Regions from separate parts of the Arthrobacter sp. TS-15 genome, predicted to be linked through region 1. Evidence: riboswitches for the same ligand, from Rfam matches in the RefSeq annotation. Region 1 holds a riboswitch; each other region holds the start of a gene.
The links. Region 1 has a riboswitch for S-adenosylmethionine ahead of metX (homoserine O-acetyltransferase MetX). Riboswitches for the same ligand answer to the same signal wherever they lie in the genome.
Positions count from the first base shown of each region.

Region 2: linked by a shared signal. The riboswitch ahead of EU811_RS06970 (DUF1737 domain-containing protein) and the one ahead of metX (homoserine O-acetyltransferase MetX) in region 1 are both predicted to bind S-adenosylmethionine.
Region 3: linked by a shared signal. The riboswitch ahead of EU811_RS11820 (aminotransferase class V-fold PLP-dependent enzyme) and the one ahead of metX (homoserine O-acetyltransferase MetX) in region 1 are both predicted to bind S-adenosylmethionine.

Region 1 covers NZ_SDXQ01000044.1:47,811-58,181, reverse strand. Annotated here, with positions in the region: gene EU811_RS18350 (ROK family protein) at 1-831, shown strand, start outside; gene EU811_RS18345 (1-phosphofructokinase family hexose kinase) at 828-1,796, shown strand; gene EU811_RS18340 (class II fructose-bisphosphate aldolase) at 1,778-2,632, shown strand; gene EU811_RS18335 (DeoR/GlpR family DNA-binding transcription regulator) at 2,657-3,448, shown strand; gene EU811_RS18330 (histidine phosphatase family protein) at 3,469-4,149, opposite strand; gene EU811_RS18325 (CPBP family intramembrane glutamic endopeptidase) at 4,239-5,012, shown strand; gene EU811_RS18320 (VOC family protein) at 5,099-5,737, opposite strand; gene EU811_RS18315 (bifunctional o-acetylhomoserine/o-acetylserine sulfhydrylase) at 5,938-7,278, shown strand; SAM riboswitch class IV at 7,442-7,558, shown strand; gene metX (homoserine O-acetyltransferase MetX) at 7,574-8,695, shown strand; gene EU811_RS18305 (hypothetical protein) at 8,750-9,199, opposite strand; gene EU811_RS18300 (winged helix DNA-binding domain-containing protein) at 9,281-10,371, opposite strand, start outside.
Region 2 covers NZ_SDXQ01000017.1:94,253-103,620, reverse strand. Annotated here, with positions in the region: gene EU811_RS06985 (aromatic amino acid ammonia-lyase) at 1-1,472, opposite strand, end outside; gene EU811_RS06980 (NtaA/DmoA family FMN-dependent monooxygenase) at 1,472-2,800, opposite strand; gene EU811_RS06975 (SulP family inorganic anion transporter) at 2,954-4,654, shown strand; SAM riboswitch class IV at 4,741-4,852, shown strand; gene EU811_RS06970 (DUF1737 domain-containing protein) at 4,866-5,132, shown strand; gene EU811_RS06965 (rhodanese-like domain-containing protein) at 5,129-5,539, shown strand; gene EU811_RS06960 (O-succinylhomoserine sulfhydrylase) at 5,540-6,748, shown strand; gene EU811_RS06955 (hypothetical protein) at 6,759-7,385, shown strand; gene EU811_RS06950 (UDP-N-acetylglucosamine 1-carboxyvinyltransferase) at 7,701-9,224, opposite strand.
Region 3 covers NZ_SDXQ01000029.1:342,405-352,775, forward strand. Annotated here, with positions in the region: gene EU811_RS11805 (MFS transporter) at 1-443, shown strand, start outside; gene EU811_RS11810 (metal-dependent transcriptional regulator) at 494-1,207, opposite strand; gene EU811_RS11815 (class I SAM-dependent methyltransferase) at 1,217-2,041, opposite strand; gene EU811_RS11820 (aminotransferase class V-fold PLP-dependent enzyme) at 2,178-3,587, opposite strand; SAM riboswitch class IV at 3,619-3,732, opposite strand; gene hisN (histidinol-phosphatase) at 3,903-4,715, opposite strand; gene rsgA (ribosome small subunit-dependent GTPase A) at 4,771-5,886, opposite strand; gene aroA (3-phosphoshikimate 1-carboxyvinyltransferase) at 5,889-7,271, opposite strand; gene EU811_RS11840 (DoxX family membrane protein) at 7,278-7,793, opposite strand; gene EU811_RS11845 (sigma-70 family RNA polymerase sigma factor) at 7,974-8,771, shown strand; gene rsrA (mycothiol system anti-sigma-R factor) at 8,768-9,028, shown strand; gene EU811_RS24730 (50S ribosomal protein bL37) at 9,148-9,222, opposite strand; gene EU811_RS11855 (PadR family transcriptional regulator) at 9,336-9,950, opposite strand; gene EU811_RS11860 (DUF4097 family beta strand repeat-containing protein) at 9,950-10,371, opposite strand, start outside.

The sequences.
Region 1 (10,371 bases):
CGCGTCCCCACGCCCCTTGATCCGGCCCGCCCCGGCGAAGCCGTCCTGGACAGGCTGGCCGAGCTTAAAGCCGAGTTGGCCTCGGAGTTTCCCGAAGCCCCCGCCGAGGCAGCAGGCATCATTGTCCCCGGGATTGTGGACTCCGTGGCCGGAGTGGGTATCTACTCCGCCAACCTCGGATGGCGGAACTTCCCGTTCAAAGCTGAAGCCGAAAAGCGGCTCGGCATCCCCGTCGCATTCGACCACGATGTCCGTTCCGCTGCAGCTGTTGAACACAGCTTCGGCGGGTCCAAAGAGTTCAACGATGTTGTGGTGATGGTGGTAGGTACCGGCATCGCCGCAGCCGTGTTCTCCGGCGGCAAGGCTGTCACCGCCGGCGGTTTCGCCGGCGAACTCGGCCATGCCCAGGTACCGGACCCCGACGCCGCCCCCGGCGCCACCGGTTCCACCATCCTGGAAGCAGTAGGCTCGGCCGGCGCCATTGCCAAGCGGTACCACCGGGCATCGGGAAACCGGGTGAACGGTGCACGCGGGGTCCTGCTTAGGGCGAGCGCAGGAGACACAGTCGCTGCACGCGTTTGGGACGATGCCGTTGATGCCCTTGCTTTCACCATCTGCCAATGCGTGAACATCATTGGAACTGAAGCCGTGGTGATTGGCGGCGGACTCGCCGAAGCCGGCGACGAACTGCTGGAGCCGCTCCGCAAGCGGGTTGACGGGATCCTGGACTTTCAGCGTCGGCCCCAGCTCATCCGTGCCCAGCTGGGACAGGACGCAGGCTTGCTCGGTGCGGCCATGAACGCCAGGGCAGTGTTAGGAGGCGCACAATGAAGCGAGCCAACGTGAACCGCATCATCACCGTCACTGCCAATCCGGCGATCGACATGACCTACACCGTCCACGGGATCACCGAGGGCTCAAGCCACCGCGTGCCCACCCCTTTGAGCCGTGCCGGCGGCAAGGGGATCAACGTAGCCCGGGTCACCCACCAACTCGGATACCCCGTGCTCGCCATTGCACCCACCGGCGGTGCGGCGGGGCAGACCCTCGCAGCTGAACTATGGACCAGCGGAGTGCCGCACTCCCTGGTGGGAGTCGCCGCCGAGACCCGCCGCAGCATCGCGCTGGTGGATACCGTCGCCGGGGAGACCTCCATCTTCAACGAGGAGGGCCAAGCGCTCCTTCCCGACGACTGGCGCTCACTCCGGATCGCCGTGGTTGAGGCCGTGAGCGGGAACCGAAACCTGCAGGCCTCCGTCCTGGTCGGTTCGGGAAGCCTGCCGCCGGGCGCTCCCGCGGACTTCTACCCGGAACTCGTGCGCCTGGCCCACGACGCCGGTATCCCGGCCATCATCGACACCTCCGGACCCGGAATCATCGCTGCAGCCAAAGCCGGCGCCGACATCCTCAAGCCGAATCATCACGAGCTCGCCGAAGCGACGGGGGAGTCCAGCCTTGAAGCAGCCGCTCTGGCTCTGATCGATATGGGTGCCCGCACGGTCCTGGTCAGCGCCGGCGCGGACGGCATGCTCGCCTTCGACCACGCCGCCCCGGGCGGCTACTGGAGCGCACGGCTGCCCGAAGCGCTCAGTGGCAACCCCACAGGGGCGGGCGACGCCGGTGTGGCGGCTGCCGCCGTCGCACTCGCCGAAGGCGTTACCGAGCCCCGCGACATTCTTCGCCGTGCCACCGCATGGTCGGCCGCGGCCGTTCTCATGCCCGCCGCAGGCGAAATCTCACCGCGGTACCAGGAACTTCAAGAGCAATTGATCGTCACATGGAAGGAGACCCGGTGACCCTGGTCAATACACGGGAACTCATGGACAGGGCCGCGTCAGCTGGCGCGGGCCAGGGCGCCTTCAATATCATTCACATCGAAACCGCCGAAGGCCTGGTGGCAGGGGCTGAGGCAGCCGGCGTGCCGTTGATCCTGCAGATTTCCGAGAACTGCGCCAAGTACCATGGCGGACTTGAGCCCATCGCATCGGCGGCACTGGCCATCGCCCGCTCAGCCGCTGTCCCTGTTGCCCTCCACCTGGACCACGCAGAATCCGAAGACCTTGCGCTGGCCGCTGTGGACCTCGGTTTCGGTTCCGTCATGTACGACGGCGCGCATCTGCCCTACGGTTCGAATGTAGAAGTCACGCGAAGGGTTGCCGCCTACGCCCACAAACGCGGTGTTTACGTAGAGGCCGAGCTGGGAAAAGTGGGTGGTAAAGACGGAGCACACGCTCCCGGTGTCAGAACAGACCCCGACGAAGCCCGGGCGTTCGTCGAGGCAACCGGCGTGGACGCCCTGGCCGTGGCGGTTGGCTCATCCCACGCCATGACCGAACGCAGTGCCGCCCTGGATCTGCACCTCATCACCAGGCTGAAGACAGCGGTGGGAAAACCACTGGTCCTCCACGGCTCATCCGGTGTGTCAGATGACATGCTCATAGCCGCTATCCGCGCGGGTATGACTAAGATCAACGTATCCACACATTTGAACGGGTTCTTTACCCGCGCCGTCCGTGAGTATCTCGATGCCAATCCTGCAGTGGTGGATTCCCGGAAATACATCAAGGCCGGCCGTGAAGCCCTTGTGCTGGAGTCTGCACGTATGCTGACGCTGTTCGCTAAAGCGAATTAGCGCCGAACCCGCGAAAGGCTTGTCATGACCCGCACCGATCGGCTGACTGCCATACTCGACCTCCTGGCCGAGTCCGGCCACGTGGAAGTCGAGGACATCGTGACCCGCCTGGGCGTGTCACCTGCCACGGCCCGTAGGGATCTTGACAGCCTGGCCAAGCAGCGGCTGCTGAGCCGCACCCGCGGCGGTGCAACCACCGGGTCCGTCGCCTACGACCTTCCCGGCCGGTACAACCGGGACGACCACGCCGAGGCCAAGCAGGAGATTGCTTTGGCCGCTTCAGCGTTGATCCGTCCCGGTGCAGTCATTGGCCTCAGCGGCGGTACCACCAACACGGCATTGGCTCAGGTGCTCTCCACACGGGAAGACCTCAACGCGCCATCCCACACACCCACCCTTACCGTGGTCACCAATGCGATCAACATCGCCTCACAGTTGGCTGTCCGGCCGAACATCAAAATCATGGTCACCGGTGGGATCCTCAATCCGCGCTCCTATGAACTGGTGGGTCCGTACACGGACGTCATCATGCAAAAAGTTGCCCTGGATATTGCGTTCATTGGCGTCAACGGCGTGGACCCGGATCTTGGCCCCACCATTACGGACGAAGGCGAAGCCATGGTCAACACCGTGATGGCACGCCGGGCAACAGAGTCCTATGTGGTGGCCGATTCCTCAAAAGTGGGCCGCCGTTCCTTCGCCGCCATGGCCGGCTACGATTTCAGGCACCTCATCACGGACTCCGGCATCAGCGCCGAAAACAAAGCGGCGTTTGAAGTCAAGGGAACGGAAGTCATCGTCGCGCCAGCCAGCTGATATTTGGCCGCAAGGAGAAGCTAGAAGCGCATCCTTGGTGCGTGCAGGACCGAGTCGTCTACCTCCCTGGGCACCCACTGGCTGAACGGTATATCCAGGCTGTACTGGTCGTCGTCGTTCTTTATCAAGGTGCGTAGCTCGGCGTTGTCCGGGTTGTTGAGCGATTCGAAGTATTCCACGGTCCAGTGGAACCATCGCATGCAGAACAGGCGCATGGTCAGCCCGTGAGTCACCAGGAGGGTGTTGGGGGCGTACGTAGGCTTCTGCCAGTGCCGGTACAGCGTCTCCATGAAGGATGACACCCGGTCGTACACATCCGAGCCGGACTCGCCCTCGCGGAACCGGTAGAAGAAGTGGCCGTAGAGGTTGCGCAGTTCCTTTTGGTCCTCGATCTCCCCGGCGATTTGAAAGTTTGCCCAATCCTGCTCGCGAAGCCTGGGTTCCTCTATGACCCTCTCCACCAGGGAGCCGAGGTTCATGGCTTCAAGGGTCTGATAGGCACGCAGGTAGGGGGAGACGTAGACGCAGACCTGCTCACCATCGAGCTTTCGGCGCAGGTGTTCCCCGGCGATCCTCGCCTGCTCCACGCCTAAGTCCGTCAGCGGGATGCGGTAGTCCGGCACACGGTTGTAGATGGAGGTGTCGGCATTAGCGGCAGACTGTCCATGCCGGATCATGAAGATTCTCTCAGGGGCGCCCATCTCACCAAGCATAGGGTGGCTGCCGTGCCAGGTCCGGCAAGATGCGCTGTTCCCGGCAAAGTAGCAGGGAGTAAGGGCAAGATAGGAACATGTTCCTTGCTTCCCGTCGACGGCTGCGAGCCGAAGTACTTATAGTGCTGGGTTTGTCCCTGGGTCAGTCGGCCGTTTACTCCGTAGTGCAGCTGCTGGACAAAATGACCCGGTCACCGTTGGCAGATGCCACATCAACGCTGAACCGCTCCCAGAGCACGCGCGAGTACTTTGACCTCACGTACCAACTCCTGGACATCGTGTTCGCTCTGGTGCCGGTGGCCTTGGTGTTCTACTTCCTGTCCACCCACGCACCCGGACACAAGGACGGCGGCGGTGGCTCAGCCTTCGCACGGCTCGGCTTCAACTTTGCCCGTCCCGGCAAGGACCTTCTTCAGGGTCTTGGCCTGGCGGCTGTGATTGGGATCCCCTCGCTTGGCCTGTACGCCGCCGGCCGCGCCCTGGGCATCACCACGGCGATTGTGCCCAGCGGCCTGGACGCCTATTGGTGGACGGTGCCAGTGCTGATCCTCTCGGCCATGCGCCACGCGATCGTGGAAGAAGTGATCGTGGTGGGCTACCTCATGGATCGTTTTGGCAAGTTCGGCTGGAGCATGCCGGTAGCCATTGTGGTCAGTGCCCTCCTGCGGGGAAGCTACCACCTGTACCAGGGTTTTGGGCCGTTCATCGGCAACGTGGTCATGGGGTTGGTGTTCGCGTGGATCTATACCAAGACCAAGCGGGTCATGCCCTTGGTGATTGCCCACGCATTGCTGGACATCGTAGCGTTCGTAGGTTTCAGCCTGTTCGGCAAGGCTATAGGCCTCGGTTAGAGCGCACGTTAAAGGTATTCGGCCGCCATCGCTGGGTGACGTCATTGGCACCCGCTGATGGCGGCCGAAGTTTGGAGGGAACTGCTTTAGATGGTGACGGCTCCAGTAGCGGTTTCGAAAGTGACAGCCAGGATGCCGGGGGTGCCGTGCGGTGCCATCCACTGGACTGCGACATCCTCAAGCGGCTTTTCCACCGGCTCACCCAACCACTCGGTGACGCGTTCAGCCGAGCCCGCAATGGTGAGGCTGGACATCTTGACGTCGCTCTCGTAAATCCTGGACGGGTGAAGTGAGGGGTCGCCCTCCCACTTGAGCAGGTACGGCACCTGGGGATCGGCGATCAAGCCGAGGATACCAATCTGCTGCCACACCAATTCGCGGCCGTCAGGGAACTTGCGGTTGCCCGGAACGGCGGAGCGGCCAAGGCGGTCCTCGAACGGGGCGAGGTCATCAACGGCGACGCACCAGCCCATCCAACCTCCACCGGCAGCCGACCGTGCACGGACGGCTTGGCCAAAGGGTGCTTTGTCGGAAGCAGGGTGGTCCAGGACCTCCACAACTTCCAGGTATTTGTTATCCGCGAGGGGAATGATCATGTTCCGGGTACCGAAGCGCGGGTGCACTCCGCCCCGGACAGCGTCCACTCCCAATGCCGCGGAAATTCGTTCGGTAGTGGCCAAAAGGCCATCTCGTTCACAGGCGTAAGAGACGTGATCCATGCGCATGGCTTCATCTTGGCACTTTGTGATCAGTGTCTCAGCTAAGTCAAGCCTAACTAAGGTGGGATCTGTGTAACTTTCGCTATGGGCGTCATGCGAGGACGCGAAGAGACCGAAAGATTCCATCGGCGTCATAAAGCTGTTCTGACTTCCGGACAGTTCCTAGACTGGCCCCAGTTCAGCTGCACCACACTGCTGCCAAACCCATGCGTCACGAACAGGAGAACTCCATGTCCCAAGGATGGTCTTTCGAAACCCGCCAAATCCACGCAGGCCAAGAGCCGGACTCAGCCACCGGAGCGCGCTCGCTTCCCATCTACCAGACCACGTCCTTCGTGTTCCCCAGTGCCGAGAGCGCTGCCAACCGCTTCGCCCTGGCGGAGCTCGCACCCATCTACACCCGGATCGGCAACCCGACGCAGGATGCCGTGGAGCAGCGGATCGCGAGCCTGGAAGGTGGCCTGGGAGCACTCCTGCTTAGCTCAGGACAAGCCGCGGAGACGTTCGCCATCCTGAACATTGCTGAGGCCGGCGACCACATCGTGGCGAGCCCCAGCCTGTACGGCGGCACCTACAACTTGCTTGCACACACTCTGAAGAAATTCGGCATCTCCGTCACCTTCGTGGAGGACCCGGACAAGCTGGATCAGTGGCGTGACGCCGTCCAGCCGAACACCAAGCTGTTCTTCGGCGAGGTTGTCTCCAACCCGCGGCAGGACGTGCTGGACATTGAGGGCATCGCACGCGTCGCCCACGAGGCCGGCGTGCCCCTGATCGTGGACAACACCCTGTCAACGCCGTACCTCATTCGTCCCATCGAGTGGGGCGCTGACATTGTGGTCCACTCGGCAACCAAGTATCTGGGCGGTCACGGTTCCGCAATTGCCGGCGTGATTGTGGACTCCGGCAACTTCGACTTCGGCAAGGACCCGGAACGCTTCCCCGGCTTCAACACCCCGGACCCCAGCTACAACGGGCTGGTTTACGCCAGGGACCTCGGCAAGGACGGTGCGTTGGGTGCCAACCTCTCCTACATCCTCAAGGCCCGCGTCCAGTTGCTTCGTGATCTCGGCTCGGCCGTGTCTCCGTTCAACGCCTTCCTCATTGCCCAAGGGTTGGAGACCTTGAGCCTGCGCGTGGAGCGTCACGTAGCGAACGCCACCAAGGTAGCTGAGTGGCTTGAAAGCCACGACGACGTCGAATCGGTCGCCTACGCGGGCCTGCCATCCAGCCCGTGGTATGACCGTGGCCGGAAGTACGGACCCAAGGGCACGGGGGCAATCGTTGCCTTCAACATCAAGGGTGGCGTGGAAGCGGGCAAGCGTTTTGTGGATGGTCTGGAACTGCACTCGCACGTTGCCAACATAGGTGACGTCCGCTCGCTGGTCATCCACCCGGCGTCGACGACGCACAGTCAGCTGACCGCGGAGCAGCAACTTGTTGCCGGCGTCAACCCGGGCCTGGTGCGCTTGTCCGTCGGTATCGAGCACGTAGATGACATCATCGCGGACCTCGAAGCCGGATTCCGGGCTGCCAAGGGCGCCTGACGCCCACGGCCCAACGCACCAGACCGACTGCCGCCCGCGCCGACGAAAATTCGCCGGGCGGCAGTGGCGGGTGCTCGTAGGCGAACGAAATGACCTTTGACCGTCACACTGTTGTCACATTCTTCGCCAGAACCCCCCTGTGTTTCCTAGACTCTTCGTATTAGGTCATGAGTGCCAGCACACAGCCCCGGCTTGCTGGCCGGCAACCCTCCTCCGCGGTGGGGTGCCCCGGGTGAAGACCTGGCCTGTTCGCACGCAAGGCGACGGGCAAGCGCGAGGTTAAGGTGTCAAAGGAATGACCATTACTGCTACAGCCCTTCCAAAATCCGGAGAAGAAGACGGAACCGTCAAGTACGCCGGCATCGGCCCACTGGAACTTGAAGCCGGCGGATTCCTCCCCGACGTCGTACTCGCCTATGAGACCTGGGGGCAGCTGAACGCGGATGCCTCCAACGCGGTGCTCATCCAGCACGCACTCACCGGCAGTACGCACGTAGCCCGCGGAGCCACGGACGAGGAAGGATGGTGGGAGCAACTCGTTGGTCCGGGTGCCACCATCGACACCAACAAGTTCTTTGTCATCTCCATCAACATCGTGGGCGGCTGTTACGGCAGCACCGGTCCATCATCCGAAGCCCCGGACGGACGCCCGTGGGGCTCGCGATTCCCGCTGGTCACCCTGCGCGACAGCACAGAGGCAGAGTCGCGCCTCGCCGATACCCTGGGAATCGACGCCTGGCACGCCGTATTGGGCGGATCCATGGGCGGCGCACGCGCCCTTGAGTGGGCTGTGACATACCCCCATCGGGTCAAACGCTGCGCAGTCATCGCCGTAGGCGCCTACAGCACGGCCGAGCAGATTGCTTTTGCCCAGGCACAAACCCTGGCCATCAGGCAGGACCCGAATTTCAACAACGGCGACTACTACGGTGGCCCCGCGCCTGAGCACGGTTTGGCTTTGGCCCGGCGCATCGCCCACATCACCTACCGCTCGGCACTGGAGCTGGACGTCCGCTTTGGCCGGCAAGCCCAGCACCAGGAGACTCCGCTCGCCGCCGCAGCATTGGGCGACCGGGGTCGGTATCAGGTGGAAAGCTACCTGGACCACCAAGGAACCAAACTGGTCCGCCGCTTTGACGCCAACAGCTACATCGCCATCACCGAGGCACTGATGTCCCACGACGTCACCAGGGGGCGCGGATCGTTGGAAGCGGCGCTTTCGGGTGCCACGGCGGAGTTCTTCGTGGCGGCTGTGGACAGTGACAGGCTCTACTTCCCGGCCCAGTCCCGGGAACTGGCCGCTGCGCTCCCTGGCGAGGTGCCGGTCCACGTCATTGAAGCGCCGATCGGCCATGATGGCTTCCTCACCGAAATCGGCCAGCTCTCAGCCCAGCTCCGCGAAGCGTTTTTCGCCTAAACGCTGGTGTGCTGACCCTGCTTAAACGGCAAGGAACGTCCGATGCCAGGCAGTTCAGCCATTCATGATCTCGCCGCGCTGCCGCATGTAATCCTCCATGGCGATCTCGCCGTTGCTGAATTTTGTATCCAGCTCGGCCAGCTTGCGAGCCCGGTATCCTTGCGGCTCGGACCCGCTCGTCGAGGCGAACGGGGTGGGGGATGACGGGTTCGACGGCGACACGGACTGCGGCGCGTCATCCACAGGGCGGATGACGGTGGGCTCGGACGGGTAGCCCGGGTAGCCCGGTGAAGGGTACCTTTGCGCCGGGTAGCCCTGTCCCGGGTAATCCTGCTGCTGGTAATTCTGCGGCGGATACCCCGGTCCCGGCAGGTTCTGCGGCGGGTACCCCGGGCCGCGGAAGGTGTCGTTCTGGATCCGGCGCGCCCGGGAGCGGTTGTACATGCGGATTCCGAGGGGAATCAGCCACGAGCAGACGATGATCCAGAAGATCAGATTGTTCACAGTGCAGGCCTCCTAGGTCTTAACCCAGCTTAGTCCTGCCACCTGGACGCGGCCCGTCTCCCGGAACAAGCCCCGGCTATTTCACACCAGCTTGGTCTCCATGCCCAGGAACCGGCCGTAACGATCCGCCTCGGCCTGCAAGGCGTCCTGCTCTGCTGCAGTTGCCGGCCGGTTCATGCGGACATCGAGTTCGCAGGCCCTTCCGGAGAAACCGTGGCGCCACCATCCGGCCAGCCTGCCGTCCACCAGGACCACGTGCATGGGTCCGTTGTCCTCGGGGAAGTAGGGAGCCGTTCCACCAAGGAAGTGCCGGGACTGTGAGTAGCCCATCACGTATTCGTCGTAGCACTGGATGAGGTCCAGGCGGGGGAGCCCGCCGTCCTGGATCGCTGAAGAATGGTGGCCGTTGGTGAGAGCCCCCACTTCTTCAGATGCCAGATAAAACTCCAGGCCATCAAAGTGAACAGTGCCCAGGCTCCCGGGGGAGATCTCCTCAGCCACATCGATTCCCCGCTTCACGTCTTTCATGGTCAACCCGGACCACACCGCACAGTCTTTGACTGTTGCGGGGCCCCGGCTGCTGAAGTATCGCAGCGCCAATTGCCCAAGTGCCTGTTCACGATCCTCCCCGGCCAACGGTGAGGTTAGGAACCCGGGAACGCGTTCCTCGAGCAAGGCATACGTTTGTTTCAGGGCGCCGCCGGCGGAACGGACGGGGGAGCCGCTGACCAGGACACGGCTGATTTCTGCGTGCATGAGGTGATAGATGAAGCCCAGGCCCTTGCTGGGGAAGCCGGCTTGTCCCAGGACTGCGGCCAGTTCCTCCCGCGTTTTGTGGGCCCCGTCCGCCACGGCCGCGGCCAGGATCCGGCCGCTTGCGGCAGCAGCGTCCTCATCGATTCCCGTCTGGCGGTACATGCCTTTGTTGCCTTGGTGGAGGCGCTCTGCGGACAATCCCATCAACCAGCCGAGGTCGTCCCGGTGCACGAAGTGCCAGGTGGGGCGGAGGATGTGTGTCCGCAGGATGGTTCCGTCCGCTACGGCCTGCTCCACGTCCGCGGCCGTGACCACCGGTGGCGAGCCGGCGGAGCTTCTCTGCGCAAGGGTCCACCTCGCATAAGCGAACTCCTGTGACTGGACGGCCAGGAGGTTACGGACCACGTCCGCGGGGC
Region 2 (9,368 bases), on a different contig from region 1:
CGGCGGGCCAGTACGTCAGCCAAGCGACCCACGACGGCGCCGGTCCCCTTCCCGAGCGGTTGCGCGGCTCCCGCTTCGAGCAGCAGGTACGACGCCGTCAGCGCTTCGATCACCAAGAGCTTCTCCGCTGCGTCCAACGATTTTTCCAGTTGCTGCAACGCGAGCGGGGCAAGCGTTGAATGGTCTTCGACGTCGGCCGAGAGGGTTGGTGCGCCGAGCGTCGCCGGAGCGGCCAGGGCCTTGAGCTCGGCCAGCAGTCCCGCCGCCGAGTACCAGAGCAACCCGGGAAGTTCCTCTTGGGCCAGGCCTTCCCCGGATGCTGCAGCCTGCAAATGGCGCGCCCTGATGGCCCGTTGCGGCGGATACAACTTTGCGATGCGCCGCTCACAGGAAATCCCTACGTGCGCCAAGGCCAGCCGCAAACCCTCGAAGGCGAGGGCCAATTGCATCGGCTGGAAGTTTCCGCCGGAGATCATGCGCCCGGATTCGACATCGACCAGCGGATTATCGCCACGGCCGTTCAGCTCCACGTCCAAAGACGAAGCAAGCTGCGCAACAAGCGATCGAAAGGCTCCGTGCGTCTGCGGTGCGGCCCGGAACGACAACGCGTCCTGCACCGACACCTCCGGCCGAACATCTTCCAACCACCCACCGCTCAGCAGGCGACGCACAGCAGCAGCGGAGTCCCGCTGCCCGTCCACCGCCTTGGCCGCTTGGATCGCCGGCGAAAAGGGGCTGAGGTTCCCGCCGCCGTCGTACCTTGCGATCGTCTCCAGCGAGAGGGAAAGCGCGACGTCGGCCAGCTCGGCTAGCTGCTGCAGCCGCAGCAATGCGAGGGTTCCAACACCCACCGAATACGCGTTGGCACTTACCAAGGCGAGGGCCTCCCCCGGGGCGAGGACAAGGGGTTGGAGACCGGCGTCGGCAAGCGCTTTGGCGCCGGGGACCAGCGCGCCGTCCGCGTTGAACGCTTCACCTTCACCGATGGCAACGGCGGCGACGGCGGCAAGCTGGGTCAGGTCCGATGAACCCACCGAGCCCTCACGCGGGATGGCGGGAAAGACGCCGCGGTTGAGCATTTCGGCATAGAACTCGGCGGTTCCAGGGCGTACGCCGGAACCGCCTCTGCTGAAACCGATGAGCCGGGCCAGGATCACGGATCGGGATGCAGCGCGGTCCAGATATGAGCCCACCCCGCTGTTGTGATACCTGACCACCTGGATCTGGTACGAAAGGAGCGACTTCTCCTCCACAGCGGTATCCCGGCCGGAACCGAGCAAGGTATTCAGTCCGTAGACCCGTTCGCCGGAGGCGGCGGTATACTCCACGATTTCCCGCGAGCGGCCTAGCAAAGACAACGCATCTTGGTTGAGTTTCACATGGAACCTCGGGTCTGCCGCCGCCCGGGCCACGTCCGCAACTAGCACCGGAGACGATCCGATCACCAGTCTCTGCGGCTTCCCCGGCACCATCAGAAGTCCAGGAGGTTTTGCCGAAACCCGCCGTTGCCGTAACTCTTCCTCAACAGCCCGCGACGCCTCAGTTCCGGCGTCAGCTTGTCCAGCACGCTGTGCACTGTTACCGGGTCCACGAAGCCGGAGAACAGGAACCCATCGCCCCCCACGGCGGAGCCTGTTTCCTCCAGGTAGTCAGCGATTTCGCCAACCGTGCCGATGATCGAGTCGCCTGCTCCGCCGCTGCGTGCCTGGAGGATCTGGCGAAGGGTGGAACCTGGAGGGGCAGCCTTGGCGAAGTGTTCCAGTGTGCCTTGGTTACTGTTGGTGCTCAGCTCGGGCAACGGAGCGTCGAGGTCGAACTGCTTGAAGTCGATGACGGAGAGGTAGGAGATCGAGTTGAGCTGGCTGTCGATGTCTCTCTGGGTGAGTTCACGCCGCTGCGCCCGCAGCTCCTGTGCCTCGGCTGTAGAACCAACAACGGTGGGCTTCAGGACGAAAAGTACCTTGACGTCGTCGGGATTTCGGCCGGCCTTCGCAGCTTCCGCGCGGATCGAGTCACGGTAGGACTTCATCCCGTCAACCCCACGAGCGAGGGCAATGGCGACGTCGGCATGGCCGCCTGCGAATGCCTTGCCCCGGGGCGAGGCACCAGCCTGAACCAACACAGGTTCCTCAGGAAGGGGCGCTGTGTTCAACGGGCCTCTGACCTTGAAAAAGTCTCCTTGGTGGTTGATGGGGTGCACTTTGTTATGGTCCGCGAACACCCCGGCTTCAACATCCTCAAGCACGGCCCCAGGTTCCCAACTCCGCCAAAGGCGCCTGACGACGTCAACGAACTCCTCCGCTTTCTCATAGCGGAGATCGTGTTCAATCTGCTGGTCCAGCCCATAGTTCTGTGCGGCGAGGTCGCTGCCGGAGGTGACGACGTTCCAGCCGAGCTGTCCTTCTGAAAAGTGTTGCAGCGTGGCCAGGAGCCTGGCGGCGGTGAAGGGCGGGTAGAAGGAAGCGCTGACCGTGGGCACGATTCCGAGGTGCTCCGTGGCGGAGAGAAGGTACGGGACCAAGGCAAGGGGATCGTGCTTAGGTGCAAACGAGGCGTGGGCCAAGGAAACCTCGGCCGTACCCCCATAGGTGTCCGGAACGGTGAGGGAATCTTCAATGATGAACAGGTCCAAGCCGGATCGCTCAAACGCCCGGACGGCCTCCTGATAGAGGGCGGGTTTCTTCCAGTCGTAGCCCAGGCCATAGCCGGGAGTCCCCCAACCCTGGACACCGAAACCGTGGCCCACGAACCATCCAAAGTGCAGCATGGGCTTGAGTGTAGAACTGCTTTGTCCGTTCACCGCGACCTGATTTCATGCGAAGTTACAGGGGGTCGTACTGGGTCAATTATGCTCCCGGGACGTCACGTTTGGGCCCCGCCCATGACGGTATGGATTTCCACATACGGCGTTCGCCTTGTTCCGCAAACACCATGCGTCCGGAATGATCGCTGTATGAGTTCAGCCACCCGCACTTCCGCCAAGGACCGCCTTTGGGGCGTCTGGGCACTCAAGGGGTACAAACGTGAATGGCTGCGGCACGACGCCGTGGCGGGTGCTGCGCTCTTTGCCCTGCTGGTGCCTGCGGGCATGGCCTACGCGCAGGCGGCCGGTTTGCCACCCGTCACAGGGCTCTACGCCACGGTGATTCCGTTGCTGGTTTACGCCGTGGTGGGGCCGTCCCGCATTCTCGTCTTGGGACCCGATTCATCCCTTGCCCCCATGATCGCCGCAGCTATTGTTCCGCTCGCAGCCGGCAGCAGTGAAAGATCGGTGGCACTCGCCGGGCTGTTGGCTGTGTTGATCGGGGTGATCATGCTCGCGGGCTCCGCCCTGAAACTCGGTGCCATCACCGGGCTGCTGTCCAAACCCATCAGGCTCGGATACCTGAACGGAATCGCCTTGCTGGTGGCGTTATCGCAGCTTCCGGCGTTCCTGGGGATAGAGGCCGACGGCGACATCTGGCAAAAGCTCGCGAAGGTCACCACCGGGTTGCTGGGCGGCGGGGTCAATGTCACCGCGCTGCTGCTAGGCGTCGGTTCCCTGGCCCTCATTTGGATCCCGCGGCTGCTGAAGTGGAAGGTACCCGGCGTCCTGCTGGCGGTGGTCGGCTCGTGCGTTGCAACGGCTGTTTGGGGCCTGAACGACGACGTCAAGGTCACCGGGGTTTTGCCGCAGGGGCTGCCGATGCCCGCGCTCGGCGGCGTTGGCTGGGCTGACGCTCTGATGCTGCTTCCCGCTGCGGCCGGTATTGCCCTCATGGCTTTCGCAGACACTGGCGTCCTGTCCCAGACATTGGCAGCGAAGGAGGGAAAGAGAGTCTCGGGCAACCGGGAGATGGCGGCGTTGGGGGCAGCCAACGCAGCCACCGGCTTGCTGGGCGGGTTCCCTATATCCGGCAGTACCTCGCGGACGCCCGTGGCTGTGGACGCCGGCGCCAAATCCCAGATGACCGGGGTGGTTGGTGCGGTGCTGGTTCTGGCTTTCATGCTGCTGGCTCCCGGAGTGACCGGGTACCTGCCTTCGGCCACCCTGGCGGCCGTCGTCATCGCTGCGGCAATTGCCTTGGCCGACCCCGCCGGTGTTAGGCGGCTCTTCAGCCTGAGCCGAAGCGAATCCGTGGTCATGCTGGCTGCGTTCCTGGGCGTCCTCACCGTTGGGGTACTGCAGGGAATCGTCGTAGCCATAGCCTTGGCACTTCTGGACTTTGTTCGGCGGGCCTGGGATCCGTACCGGACAGAACTCGGCGCCGAAGAAGGGCTCCCTGGCTATCACGATCTGGAGCGGCACCCCGACGGTGAACGCATCCCCGGACTCCTGATCCTCCGTTTTGATGCACCCCTGTTCTTCGGTAATGGGCAGGTCCTGGCTGCCTTTGTCCGGGAGCAACTGGACGAAGCCCCGGAGGAGGCCGCGGACCCGGTTACCCATGTCATCCTCGCCGCGGAGCCCATCACCGGGATCGACACTACGGCGCTGGATGACCTGGTCACATTGGACGAATGGCTGGCCCGCAAAGGCGTGGATTTAGTGTTCGCCGAACTGAAGGGGCCTGTCAAAGACAAACTACTCCGCCTGGGCACTGCAGCCCGTTTTACGCCCGAGCACTTCTTCCCCACTGTGGGCGCAGCCGTGCGCGCACTGAAAAACGCATAAGGGAAGCACCGCCGATTACGCAACATGACGGCCGGACAACAGCCCGCAAGTGCAGCCCGAGGCCCGCGGATGTTACGTTTTTCTTGAGTAATGAGTACCAGCGCGAAGCCCTGACTTGCTGGTCGGCAACCCTCTCTCCGGCGGGGTGCCTCAGGTGACTACTCGGCGTATCGACAACTCGAACTGCAAGCGTGACTGAGGAGCACCAGCTATGCCTGAACCCACTGAAGAAAAACTTTCCTATCGCCTGATTACTGGCCCGGACACCCGTGATTTCTGCGAGCGGATCCACAGCGCCCTCGCCGAGGGCTATGTGCTCCATGGCAGCCCGGCTGCCACGTTCAACGGCACCGACGTCATCGTTGCCCAAGCAGTGGTGCTGCCCGCCGCGATCGCCAATGCCGATGCCGCCGTTGCCAGTGCCGTTGACCAGCTTGAGAGCGACGACGACGAAGAAGCATTCGAGGGACACGCATGAGCTACGCAGGCGACCTGACCCCGCAGGATGCGTGGGCCAAACTCGAAGAAGGTGCCATCCTGGTGGACGTCCGCACCGAGGGCGAGTGGGCCCACATCGGTATCCCCGACACCAAAGCCACGGAAAACGATCCCCTGTTCATCCAGTGGAACCTCGCCGGCGGCATCCCCAACTCCCGCTTCATCGAGGACTTGCGTCAGCAGGCACCCGAGGACCACGGCGTTGAGTTGGTGTTCCTGTGCCGCTCCGGTCAGCGCTCCATCTCCGCAGCCATCGCCGCCACGCAAGCCGGTTTCACTGCCTACAACGTCTTGGAGGGCTTTGAAGGTGAACCGGACCGCTATGGTGAGCGCACCGTCAACGGTTGGAAGAACCGTGGCCTGCCGACGAATCTGGGGACTGAGTAAGTGACTTTTAATCCCGATGCCGCCGGTTGGAGCCCTGATACCCAGGCTGTTCGCGGTGGCCTTGACCGTACCAACTTCCAGGAAACGTCCGAGCCCGTTTTTCTGAACTCCGGTTTCGTCTACGAATCCGCTGCTGCCGCCGAGCGCGCCTTCACCGGTGAGGACGAACGTTTCGTATACTCCCGCTACGGCAACCCTTCCGTAGCCACGTTCCAGGAGCGGCTGCGCCTGCTCGAAGGAACCGAAGCCTGCTTTGCGACCGCATCAGGTATGTCCGCGGTCTTCACTGCCTTGGGTGCCCTGCTGGCTGCCGGTGACCGCGTGGTTGCCGCCCGTTCTCTGTTCGGTTCCTGCTTTGTGATCCTCAACGAGATCCTGCCACGGTGGGGCGTTCACACGGTCTTCGTAGACGGCCCGGACCTGGAGCAATGGCGCGAAGCCCTTTCCGAACCAACTACCGCGGTCTTCTTCGAATCCCCGTCCAACCCCATGCAGGAGATCGTGGACATCGCTGCGGTCAGCGAACTGGCGCATGCTGCCGGGGCCACCGTAGTGGTGGACAACGTCTTTGCCACGCCCCTGCTGCAACGCTGCGGCGAGCTGGGAGCGGACGTCATTGTTTACTCCGGCACCAAGCACATCGACGGCCAGGGACGCGTCCTTGGCGGCGCGATCCTGGGCACCAAAGAATTCATCGACGGCCCCGTCAAGCAACTCATGCGGCACACCGGCCCTTCACTATCCGCGTTCAACGCCTGGGTTCTAACCAAGGGCTTGGAGACCATCGGACTGCGTGTAAACCACAGCTCGGCATCCGCATTGAAGATCGCAGAGTGGCTCGAGCAGCAACCCGCCATCAGCTGGGTCAAGTACCCGCTGTTGAAGTCTCACCCGCAGTACGAACTTGCGGCGAAACAAATGAAGGCGGGCGGCACCGTCCTGACCTTTGAGCTATCTCCTTCGGCCGGACGATCAGCCAAAGAGGCTGCCTTCGCCTTGCTCGACGGTCTCTCCGTCATTGACATCTCCAACAACCTAGGCGACTCCAAATCCCTCATCACCCACCCTGCCACCACCACCCACCGGGCCATGGGACCGGAGGGGCGGGCGGCGATCGGGCTTTCGGATGGTGTTGTCCGCCTATCCGTAGGCCTTGAAGATGTAAACGATCTCATCCTGGATCTGGAGAAGGCCCTCAAACAGGTCTAACCTTGCTGCCATGAGCGGGAACCACCCCTATCGCCGTGCCGGAGCGGTCATCGTTGCCGGCACGGTGGTGTGGTTCGTAGGAATCTCTCCAGTCTCACGCGTTTACATCACCCCCAACAACGCCGAGCGGCTGCGCATGCTCACAGCCGGACAGCGCGGCTGGATCGTGGGTCAGCACCTAACCGCCGCGGGAACAGTTGCAGTGCCGGTGGGATTCGCCGACTTTGCCCGCGCTGTTCAGGACCAAGATGCCGTTCAAGGAAACGCATCGCATCGGAGGGCGAGGAAGTGGGCTTTCGGTGCAGCCGCCGCCTTACTCGCGGGCGCCCCGTTCTTCGTCTCAAGCCTCGCCCGGCGAGCATCCGACCTTGAAGGGTTCGCCTACCGCAGGGGATCCAACGCGCCGTTCCTGGCGTACTCCGGGCTGCATGTTGTGGCGTTGGCCGCGCTCGGCGGGAGCCTTCTTTCCTTACCCGCAAGCCGCTGGATTGGTATCACGGCTGCGGCCAGCGCACCCGTTTACGGTGCCATCCTGGCAGCCAAAAAGGACATCCCGCCGTTCTGCTTCTATCTGGTGGAGGGACTCGTCGGCGCCTACCTGATGACGTGGGAAGAACAGGACGCAAAGGCCTCCTGACCCGGGTCAGCATGAGAGGTCGTTCCTGATGCGCGCGGGGGCAGTACCCCGCACGGTCACTTTGGCGTCATGAGAGTAGCTCATCCGCAACCCCGAAAGTCCGTGTGTGCTCCATTCTGCGTCAGGAGGCCGGGTGGGGACAGGGCTGGGGCCGGCCACCCATCCGTTCCGCACCAGTTCCCGCCATCCGCACCAGAGGTATCTGGCGCAAACGGCGGAAACGGGAGCGCCAAAAACACTTACGGGTGCCGCCGGCGCGAACGGGAGCGCCAAAAGCACTAACGGGTGCCCCCGGATGTCCCGGCAGCGCCAGCGTCAGTCCTGGAAGTACTCGATTTTCGCGCCAATGGTGTTCAGTCGCTCTGCAAGGTCCTCATAGCCGCGCTCAATCACGTAGATGTTGCGAAGTTCGGAGGTGCCCCTGGCTGCCAACATGGCAAGGAGCAGGCAAGCGGCCGGGCGGAGGGCCGGCGGGCAGCCGATTTCCGCGGCACGCCATTTGGTGGGTCCGTTGACGTAGATTCGGTGCGGATCCAGCAACTGCACCTGTGCGCCCAATTTGTTGAGTTCCGTCAGGTAGATGGCTCGGTTCTCGTACACCCAGTCGTGGATCATGGTCTGGCCCTCGGCGTTGCCTGCGATCACTGCGAAGAAGGGCAGGTTGTCGATGTTCAGGCCGGGGAACGGCATGGGGTGGATCTTGTCCTGTGGGGCGTGAAGCTCCGACGGCTTGGTGGTGACGTCCACCAGCCTGGTGCGTCCGTTGCGTGCCATGTATTCCCCGGATACCTCGAGGTTCTGGCCCATCTGTTCCAGGGTGGCAAGCTCAATTTCCATGAACTCGATGGGCACCCTGCGGATGGTGACCTCGGAGTTGGTCACGATGCCGGCGGTGATCAGGCTCATGGCCTCAATCGGGTCTTCGGACGGGAAGTACTCAATGTCCACATCAATGGCGGAACGCCCGGTGATCTTCAGCGTTGTGGTCCCCACGCCGTCAATTTCCACACCGAGGCCCTGCAAGTAGAAGCAAAGGTCCTGCACCATGTAGTTAGGGCTGGCGTTGCGGATGATGGTGGTGCCTTCACGGTGGGCGGCCGCCATGATGGCATTCTCCGTGACGGTGTCGCCGCGTTCGGTCAGGACGAAGGAGCGATCGAGATCGTCGGCGGGAGGAGCGGTCACGGAGTAGAAACCGGACTTCGCCTCCACTTCGAGGCCGAACTGGCGAAGCGCCTGCATGTGAGGTTCCACCGTGCGGGTTCCGAGGTCGCAGCCACCGGCGTAGGGAAGAAGATATTCGCTGGTTTCGTCCAGGAGGGGACCCAGCAGCATGATGACGCTGCGGGTACGCCGGGCGGCGTCAACATCCATGGACTCGAGATCCAGTACCTCGGGGCGCCGGATGCGGAGGTCGCTGCCGTTGAGCCATGTACATTCCATGCCGATGGAGGTCAGCACCTCAACGATCCTGTTGACTTCCTCGATCCGGGCGAGCCGTCGCAGCGTGGTGGTGCCGCGGTTAATGAGGCTCGCGCACAAGAGGGCTACGCCGGCATTTTTGCTGCTGTTGACGTCTACTTCACCGGAGAGGGTCCGGCCGCCCTCCACGCGGAGGTGGGTCATCTGCGGCTTGGCCACTTTGACGATGGACCGCCCAAAAATGGCTTCGAGGCGTTCAATCATGCGGAGGCTGAGATTTTGTTTGCCCTGTTCCATCCGCGCGATTGCGCTCTGGCTGGTTCCCAATTCAGTAGCCAGCTGCCCCTGCGTCCAGCCTTTTTCGCCACGGGCGTCGCGGAGCAGGAGGCCTACATGTTCGGCGGTAGGTTGCGTCATAACCAATAAATATCACAAGTGAGCTAGAAGTTCAGTTCAACATGCCAATTCAGCGGTAAACATCACACCATACCCGCCCTGTGCGATATAGGGCACGACGTCGGCGACTCGCCTTGGGTGAACGCTTTCCCTCAGTTCCTTCAA
Region 3 (10,371 bases), on a different contig from region 1:
GGTTCATGACGATCGGACCGATTCTGTGTGGTGGGGGTTTCCTGATGTCGTTGACTATTCAGGACCCCCTCAACTACTGGACGCAGGTGCTGCCGGGCCAGGTGGTCTTTGGCCTCGGGCTGGCTACCTTGGTGGCGCCGCTGACGGCTGCAATCCTTGGCGCCGTCCCGTCTGAGGAGGCTGGGATTGGTTCGGCGGTGAACAACGCCGTGGCGCGTATTGCGGGTCTGATCTCCATCGCTTTCGCCGGGGTCATTGTGGGGCCGGCCTTTACCCGGGAAGGCCTGTATAACGCTTTGCTGGTGACGGCGGGCCTGTTCCTGTTCGGGGCGGTGGTTTCCGCCGTCGGAATCCGGAACCCTGTCCAGGACGCCGCAACTGCCGCTGTCAGCGAACCTGGTACAGCGTCCGACGACGGCGGGCCGGGCGGGCAGGTCAACTGACCTCGGGCGCGCACGGGCTCAGACGCGAACGGGCTCAGGCGCGAACGGACTCAGCGGGCGGGAAGAACGCAGCCTTCGTGCGTCTCGGAGCTCTGGACCCACAGAGCTGACGTGATTTCATCCGCGAGATCGAATTCCCGGCCACGGGAGCCGCTGCCGATGCGCACTACCAAAGCTCCGCCAAAGGGTTTACGCCCCACCACTTCCACCGGTGCGTCCAGGGAGATCTCCTCCGAGGCAAGGTAGCGCAGGAGGTCCGGATTTTCGTCGCTGATTCGTGTGATGCGACCCGAGTGGCCCTGATCCAACTCGATCATTCGGTAGGCGTGCGGCAGCTCAACCGATCCATCGGCCGAAGGTATCGGGTCCCCGTGCGGGTCCCGGACAGGATGGCCAAGCTTGGCGGACATGCGTTCGATGAAGGTATCGGACACCGCATGTTCCAACATCTCGGCTTCGTCGTGGACTTCGTCCCAGCTGTATCCGAGTTCCTCAACAAGGTACGTCTCAATGAGCCGGTGCCGGCGCACCATGGAGAGGGCGAGCCGCATGCCTTCAGGGGTCAGCCTGATAGCGCTATAGGGCTGGTGATCAACCAAACCCTGGTCCTTGAGTTTGCGCACCATCTCCGACACTGAGGAATTTGCCACCCCGAGGCGCAGGGCGAGCTGGGACGACGTAATCGGCTTGTCCTGCCACTCCGTGTAGGAGTAGATGACCTTGACGTAGTCCTCAATCGAGGAGGAGGGCGTACTGGTCTTCACACCCCAAGCCTACCGTGGCGCCGGACCCTGAATCTTGAACGCCCGCCAGGTTTGCGTCATGTAGGGCAACCCGATGGTTTCACCTGGGGCATGACCGAGATGGTCATGGAGGTACCACTCCAGGTTGTGCATGACCTTAGCCCGGGTGGCGTCGTTGGCTCGGAGATAGTAGCTGCGGGATTTGGTGAGTTCCATGATGTCCTCAGGAGTCAGGGCATCCTCCCACTGGGTCAGGTGGCTTTCCAAACCACCAAACTCCGGGCCAATGACTGGCCGGAAGCCAGGCTTGTGGACATCGCCTGCATGCATGATGCGGGAAAGGCGGTGTACCCAAGGAATGGACGTGTCCAACTGATTCCAGATCAGCCCCAGGACTCCGTGGGGACGCAGGATCCGGGAGATCTCGGTGCTCGCTGCCATGGGCTCACACCAGTGCCAGGCTTGGGCAACGCTGACGACGTCGAATGCTGAGTCCGTCAGTCCAGTTGCCTCTGCCGTTCCCTCCAGCGCGTTGACGAGGGGGTAGCTTTTTCGCAGTTGCTCCAGCATGTCCGTGGAAGGATCGACGGCGGTGACCGCCAGTCCGCGCTGGATAAGGAGTGCCGTGAATTTTCCCGTGCCTGCGCCGAGGTCGGCCGCCGACCTTGCCCCGGGAGGAACGAGCCAATCCAGGGAGTCCCGTGGGTAGCCAGGACGCACACGGTCATAGTGTTCTCCGCCGTCCTGGAAGCTCTGGCCGAGTTCGCGCCGACGGGCAGCGTGGAGCTTGGGACCTCGCGGTCCAGCGGGTCCGGGAATGCCGGCCGCACTGTTTGCGGCGCCCGGGGAACGCAGGGACACGCAGAACTCCTTCACAGGATGGCCAGTAGGTACCCTACGAATTTACCGCAGCGGCCGTTACGTCTGGTCCACAGTGTGCCTGGTCCACAGTGTGCCTGGTCCACAGTGTTTCCAGTCGACTGTGTGTTTTCTAGTCGACTGTGCAGGGAGCTGCTCCCGCAGTGCCCGGAGTGTTGGGCGCCCATTCGGGGTAGGTGCGGTGGTCATTGGCGGGAACCCATCGGCCCTCGTCCACCACGTAGTCCCAACCCAATCCGTCGCGCTTGAGCCCTTGGATGCCTGCGAGCAGCCTGGAAGCGTCCTCCAACCGGGAGCCGACGCCGAAGCTGGCACGCAGAGAGCCTGAGGGGAGCCCCAGGCGCTTGAGGAGCGGGTGGGCGCAGAAGCGGCCGTCCCGCAGGCCCACGCCGTGCTCTGCTGCCAGGTAGGCGGCCACCAATCCGGCGTCGAATCCTTCGACGGAGAAATTGACCACACCGATGGTGTCCAAGGAGTCTGTGAAGATCTTGTGCACGGTCACGCCGTCGATGGCTTCCAGGCCTTCCACCAAGTAGGAGCGGATGGCGGTTTCATGGGCGTGCCACTCGTCCTGGTCCAACCCGGCCAGCACCTGGGTGGCACGGGCGAGGGTTGCGGCACCCAGAACATTGGGCGAGCCGCCCTCGTGCCGCGCAGGGCCTGCTGCCCAGCTAACGGAGTCCAATCGGGCTTCACGGACTGCGCCGCCACCGGCCAGGTGCGGAGTGCCGGCGTCGAGCCAGTCGGGACGGCCCACCACAACGCCGGCACCGAAGGGGGCGTAGAGCTTGTGTCCGGAGAAGACCACGTAGTCCACGTCTGCCTCGGTGATGTTGATCCGACGGTGCGGTGCGAGTTGGGCGGCATCCACCACAATCCGTGCACCGTACTGGTGGGCCAGGGAAGCAAGCTCTGCGATGGGTAGGATCTCACCGGTGACGTTGGAGGCTCCGGTTACCGCAAGCAGGCTAACACCGCCTTGAGCCAGCTCCCCGCGGAGTTTGTCCAGGGTCTCGGCCAAGGTTGGTGCCGCTACGACGCTGCGGTGCGGGACGCCCTGCCACGGAAGCAGGTTGGCGTGGTGTTCGATATCCAGGTACAGGACCTCACCTGCGGGCTTGCCGTTGATCAGCGGAAGGCAGCCGGCCAGCAGGTTCAAGGAGTCCGTGGTGTTCCGGGTGAAGATGACAGAATCATCTGCCCGCCCGCCAACGAATTCGCGGACGATGTTCCGTGAATTTTCGTACACCGACGTGCTGATCTGGGAGGCGTAGCCCGCACCGCGGTGGACACTCGCATAGTAGGGAAGGACTTCGTTGAGGTAGGCCGAGACGATGGTCAACGCCGGAGCCGATGCCCCGTAGTCGAGGTTTGCGTAGCGAACGTGTCCGCCCTGAATCAGGGGCGCTTGCAACTCGGCGCCGGTAACAGCGGCCAGCGGCCGTGCAGCGGCAGCTGTCTCTGCTGTGGTTTCTGCGGCGAAGGACGGAATGATGTTTGAGTCGAACGTGACAGTGCTCATAGGACCTCACTCAAGAGGGACCCCCATAGGGAATCCGCGCTTGCCGCATCCGTTCCGGACCGGCCGGGTCGTCACCCGGGGCACCCCACCGCGAATGGAGGGTTGCCGGCCAGCTAACCGGGGTTTAGCGCTGGCACTCGTGACCTGTAAAAAGGCTAAAGCACGTCCGGGGGCCCTTCCAAAGCCGCTGCCGATTGTTAAGCCCTTTGTTACGTCGGAGCCAAAATGCCCGCTTCGTCGAATAAAAAACGGCGGAGACCCCCAAAAGGGGGATGCCGCCGTCGAATATTCCGTTCCTGCTGGTTTGCAGGAGGACTAGAGAAGATCGTCCAAGCCGGGGTTGAGCCGCTTGAGGACCTCGGAGTGAAGGATCGAGTTGGTGGCCAGCGCATTGCCGCCGAAGGGACCGTCTTCGCCTTCCAGGGAGGTGAAACGGCCACCGGCCTCAGTGACGATGGGGACGAGTGCTGCCATGTCATAAAGGTTCAGCTCAGGCTCGCAGGCGATGTCCACTGCGCCCTCGGCCACGAGACAGTACGACCAGAAGTCACCATAGGCGCGCGTGCGCCAAACATCTTCGGTGAGGTCCAGGAACTCGTCAAGATTGCCGCGTTCCTTCCAGCCCGAGAGGCTGGAGTAGGACATGGAGGCGTCAGCCAAACTGGAGACGTTGGAAACTTTGAGGCGCGTGGCCGAGGCGAGGGACCGGCCCATGTAGGCGCCCATGTCCTTGGCGGCCCACCAGCGTTTCCCTAATGCCGGGGCGCTCACAACGCCCACCACAGGTTCGCCGTCGTCCACGAGGGCAATCAACGTTGCCCACACCGGAACACCCCGGACGAAGTTCTTGGTTCCGTCGATGGGGTCGATGATCCAACGGCGCGAGCCGTGGCCGCTGCTGCCGAACTCCTCGCCCAGGACCGCATCACGTGGGCGCGAGCGGGACAGCTGGCCGCGGATAGCTTCCTCAGCGGCCTTGTCAGCGTCAGTGACCGGCGTGAGGTCGGGCTTGGTTTCGATCTTGAGGTCCAGTGCCTTGAAGCGATCCATGGTCTGGGCATCGACTGAATCAGCGAGGACGTGGGCCAGGCGCAGGTCATCGTTGTACGTGGAAACGGGATGGGTCATGCCACCAAACTATCCTGAATCGTTCGCCTCATTGGGGACGTGAAGCCGGTAACGATCAGTTGACGGTGCCCAGTTCCTTGGTCTCTTTCGCCTCGAGTCTTGGGTCTGCACCCAACAGGCGGCGCAGGGAGGCCAACCGTGCTACTCCTGATGGTCCTGCATGGCCATCGTTCACCCATGCATCCAGCCCGCAATTGGTGGCGGTTGCACTGTGCTTGCAGCCGCGGTCGCAGGTTTCAGTGCCGGGCTCAAGGTCCGGGAACGAATGGAGGATCCGGTCCGGGTCCACATGCGCCAGGCCGAAGGAGCGGATGCCGGGCGTATCGATAATCCAGCTGCCGGACGGGGCGTCGTCCAGCTTCAGCGCCAAGGCCGAGGATGAGGTGTGCCGGCCACGGCCCGTCACCGCGTTGACGCCGCCCGTGGCGCGCTCCGCCCCTGTAAGTGCGTTAACCATGGTGGATTTGCCGACACCCGAGTGGCCCAGCATGACGGTGACTTTGCCACCTAGATGTGAGCGGAGCTGGGATACGGCGTCCTTATCCAGCCGGGCTGAGAGTCCATCATCCGAGCGGGCATCAATGCCGCCGGCCTCGGAGTCAGCCGTACGGCTGATAATCACGGGAAAGTCCAAGCTCAGGTAATTGGCAAGGAGCTCCGCCGGATCCTTGACGTCCGCCTTGGTGATCAGCAGCAACGGCTCGATGCCGGCGTCGTATGCTGCAACCAGGGCACGATCAATAAACCCGGTGCGTGGTTCCGGGTTGGCCGCCGCAACAACCACAACAAGCTGATCGGCGTTGGCTACAACTACCCGTTCTATGGGGTCGGTATCGTCAGCGCTGCGGCGAAGAAGCGTCTTCCGCTCTTCCACCCGGACAAGACGCGCCAAAGTGTCGGGCGACCCTGAGACGTCACCTACCAGCGCGACGAAGTCCCCTGGGACAACGGGATTTCGCCGCAGTTCACGGGCGCGGGCTGCAATCACGATCCGCTCATTGGCGGAATCTTCGCCAACAATTGCCCGGTAGCGCCCGCGGTCCACAGTGATGATCCTGCCTATCACGGCGTCATCGTGGCTGGGGCGGTCCTTGGTGCGGGGCCTGGATCCTTTTTTGCTGGGACGGATCCGGACGTCGGATTCGTCCCAGGAACGTGCGTCACGGCCCATGGTCAGTTACTGGCCTCATCAAGATCGTCGCTGTCATCTGTTTGCTGCAACATGGCCGCCCACATCTGTGGGAATTCCGGCATGGTTTTTGACGTCGTGGCGATGTCTTCGACTTGTACGCCTTCGACGGCCAGACCAAGGATCGCGCCGGCAGTAGCCATGCGGTGGTCGGCGTAGCTGTGGACGACGCCTCCATGAAGGGCAGCCGGGCGGATCACCAAGCCATCGGCGGTTTCCTCAGCATCGCCTCCGAGGCCATTGATCTCGGCAACCAGCGCGGCAAGCCGGTCGGTTTCGTGTCCCCGGAGGTGGGCGATGCCGGTCAACCGTGAGGGCCCGTTGGCCAGGGCGCACAATGCGGCGACCGTGGGCGCCAGTTCGCTGGTTTCGTCGAAGTCGGCACCTTTGATCTCGGCCGCGCCGGTCACTGTCAGCGTTCCGTCGTCAAACGTTACTTCTGCACCCATGGCAGCCAGGATGCTCCGCCATTGATCGCCTACCTGCGTGGTGCCGGCAGGCCAATTGGGAATGCGGACGGTGCCACGTGTGGCCAGCGCCGCGGCGAGGAAGGGTCCGGCGTTGGAGAGGTCCTGTTCAATCCGTTGGTCAAAGGCCCGGATGGGGCCGGGCGAGACACGCCAGTGGTTGGGTACGGAATCGTCCACCGTGACACCCACGCTGCGGAGGACCTCCACCGTCATGGTGATGTGGTCCAAGCTGGGAACGGGTTTGCCCACGTGTTCCAGATGCAGGCCCTCAACGAACCGGGCACCCACCAGCAACAACGCGGAAACGAACTGCGATGAAGCGCTGGCATCAATCACCAGGTGGCCGCCCCGAACTTCGCCGGTACCGTCCACAGCGAAGGGAAGGGACGACGGCGTCCTGCCCCCATCTGCTGCCACCGGGACTCCGAGGGCGATCAGGGCTTCGATGATGGTCCCCATGGGCCGCTTGCGGGCGTGGGGGTCGCCGTCGAAGACTGTGACGCCGTGACGCAGCGCAGCCAACGGGGGAACGAACCGCATAACGGTTCCTGCGAGCCCGCAGTCGATTGCCGTCTCAGCTCCGGGTGCAGCCGGATCCAACGGAGTAATTTCCAGGTCCGGACCGAAGTGGCCGTCGCCGGGTACCTCCTTGACGGTGGCACCCAGATGCTGGAGAGCTTGGATCATCAGTGCGGAGTCGCGCGAGTGAAGGGGAGCCCTCAACCGTGAGGGACCATCCGCCAAAGCCGCCAACACCAGGAACCGATTTGTTAGCGACTTTGAACCTGGGACCGTCACCGTTGCGTCCACTGGCCCCTTGGCGTGAGGCGCCGGCCACAAGGGCAGCGTGGTGGCGGCTTTTGCTGATTCGGTGTTAGCGGAGGTGGTGCCGGTCATGCTTCCTTATGCTCCAACTGCGTTGTCTACGGCCTTGCGAACTGCTTTGTCTGCGCGCTTGATTTGCTTGCCTGTCACTTTTTTTGCATCGGCCGCCAAGTGTTCTGCCCGCCAGGCAATGCTCGGACGGCCGTCGGTATCAACTGCGGCAAGAAGCACGCCGCCCGTGAGGGAAATGTTCTTCAGCAACTGCGCCTTGCGGGCGCTCCGGCCTTCCTTGGTGCTGATGTCGGCCGAACGCCACTCGACATAGGAGTTCAGCGCCGAAGTGATAGCGAGAACCGTGGCGGCAAAGCGTGATAGTTTCCCGAGCCCGAGCAAAGCGCCGGCGCCCAACTGTGCACCGCCGAGGACGCGCGCGAGTGTCTTTTCGTCAGCTTTGAAGGGCAGCGATTCGGAGGCGCGACGAAGGACGGGAGAGAGTTGCTTCGCAGTGTCGTCCGCGTTCCTGAGCTTGTCCAGCCCTGCGACGACGAAGCTGGACGCGAGCATGGGACGTGCGAGAAAACGGATAACAGACATGTCTTGCCTCCTGATGGCTTGCCACATTAGTTCGGTGAATGTTGTGTTCAAGGGGTGCAGTCTGATCTAGTCTTGCACTTTTGCGGAATATTTACCCGGCGGCCACCGTTGTGAACCACAGGTGCGGCGGAGACCGGACTGCGGCATGGTGTGTGCCGCCTGTTGAACGGAGTGGGTTTTTTGACTTTGGTTAAGGACCGGGTGGTGCTGCCGGAGCCTGGATATGGAATGCAGCCGGAATCGCGGCAGCTGACAGTAGACTTGGCAACGATGAGCACCACTGAACCGGCCGCAGCGGCCAAGTACCAGGCAGCCGGCGCGGATGATGACGCGACGGCGGCAAACGACGTCGATCCTGCTTCGGAAACCCCGGAACAGCGGCGGGCACGCTTTGAGCGTGACGCCATGCAGTACGTGGACCAGTTGTATTCGGCAGCCATGCGTATGGCGCGCAACCCCTCCGATGCCGAAGATCTGGTCCAAGAGGCCTACACCAAGGCGTTTTCGGCGTTCCATCAGTACAAGCCGGGAACTAATCTCAAAGCCTGGCTGTACCGGATCCTCACCAACACTTACATCAACCTTTATCGGAAGCGCCAGCGTGAGCCGCTGCAGTCCAACTCGGACACGATCGAGGATTGGCAGTTGGCCAAGGCGGAGTCGCACACTTCGGCAGGCTTACGGTCGGCAGAGACCGAAGCACTGGATCACCTCCCTGACTCCGACGTGAAGAACGCTTTGCAGTCGATTCCTGAGGAATTCCGCCTTGCGGTCTACTTCGCGGACGTTGAGGGCTACGCATACAAACAAATTTCAGAGATTATGAATACCCCGATCGGCACGGTCATGTCACGGTTGCACCGCGGCAGGAAGATGCTGCGGGATATGTTGGCGGACTATGCCGCCGAACGGGGCTTCAGGGCCCAAACCGAAGATCAGGCCGCGGCCGGAAGCAACAATCAGGAGAAAGAGAAATGAGCGACTGCCAGGGATTGGGCGATTGCGACGATACGCGAATGCAACGGATCTACGAGTACCTCGACGGCGCATTGACCCGCGAGGATCTCACTGAGATCAAGCAGCACTTGGATACCTGCGAGGAGTGCGCCGAGCAGTATGACCTTGAGTGCCTCATCCGCACCATGGTTAAGCGGTCATGCACTGAATCCGCCCCGGAGAACCTGAAAAACTCCATACTGGACCGCATCCACGCCATCAAGCCAGTGGACGCCTGATCCCGGCCGGATGCTGAAGAGCCTGATTCTTTACAGGATTGACCTTAACGTCGAAGGCCCCGGAAACCGCATGGTTTCCGGGGCCTTCGCTTTTAAGCCTGTGACGCTAAGCCGGTGGCTTAGGTGTTGGGACGCTTGCCGTGGTTCGCGCCGCCGCGCTTACGGTCACGACGCTTACGTGCACGCTTGCTCATAGCTGGCCTCCTTCAAGGATTGATACTCAATAAAGCTGCCCTCCAGTTTCGCACATCCGGGTGCTGCGCCGCGAACCGGCAGGTTTCGTGCTGCTTGGTGGCCGCCGGCGTCGTCAATGATGCAGCGTGTTCCTGATCGATATGCGGGCCTGGTCCAATACGGTGCGCACGGTTTCGAGCGTCAGGGGAGTCAGGGACTGCGAGGCGCCGTGTTGGCGTAACTCGACGCGGATGTCATCCCTGAAGGACTGAACCAGTAATTCCGCTTCCTTGAGGATGCGTTGACTTTCGGGAGTATGCCCCATCGTCCTGCTCCGCAAATGGGCCGAAGAAGCGCTGGTTCGTGCAGCTTCAGCAGTGGCCGCAAGATCTGCCCGCAGGCCGCGCATATTGGTGCGGATGTCCTCCCGCAGGTTGTCGGCAAGTCGCCTGACGGACGCGGAGATGGTGTCTTCGACATTGGCCAGCTCATCCCGGCGAGTATCGAGCTCAGCGCGGCCGGCGTCCGTAATGAGGTACTTGGTGCGGCGGCCTTCGGTCTCCGTGGCAACCAGGCCTTCCTCCTCCAGCTTGCCCAAGCGCGGGTAAATAGTACCGGCGCTAGGGGAGTAGGTGCCCCCAAACCGTTCGCCCAACGCCTTGATGAGCTCGTAGCCGTGCTTGGGACCGGCCTCCAGCAAGGCGAGCAGGTACAGCCGCAGGGCGCCGTGAGCGAAAACCGGAGGCATCAGAGGCCTGCTTCCCCGGGGATGGGGTGGCCGCTTTCCGGTGTGGGAGCCGATCCGTGCATGATGTAGGTCTTGCCGGAAACGGTGTTGGTCCGCACCAGCATCAGCCTTTCGTCGGGACCGACAATAGTGTGAACAGTGCTGCCTGCTTGGGCGTACATTTGGTCATCGATCACCACGGTTCCGCTGGCCGACTTCGCCACGATGTCCAGGCCGACGTCGTGCGGCAGCCGGATGGTCAGGTCTCCGGAAACGGAGTTGGCCCCGAGGTCGTTGGTGTAGTCCTGCAGGTCAAAGCTGAGGTCGCCGCTCACGGTGCTCGCACGGACGTTCTTGAACTTGCCCGAAGCGGTGACTTCGCCTGAGACGCTCTTAGCGGTCAGGACGCCGTCGTGGTTTCTGGCGATGACCTCGCCACTGA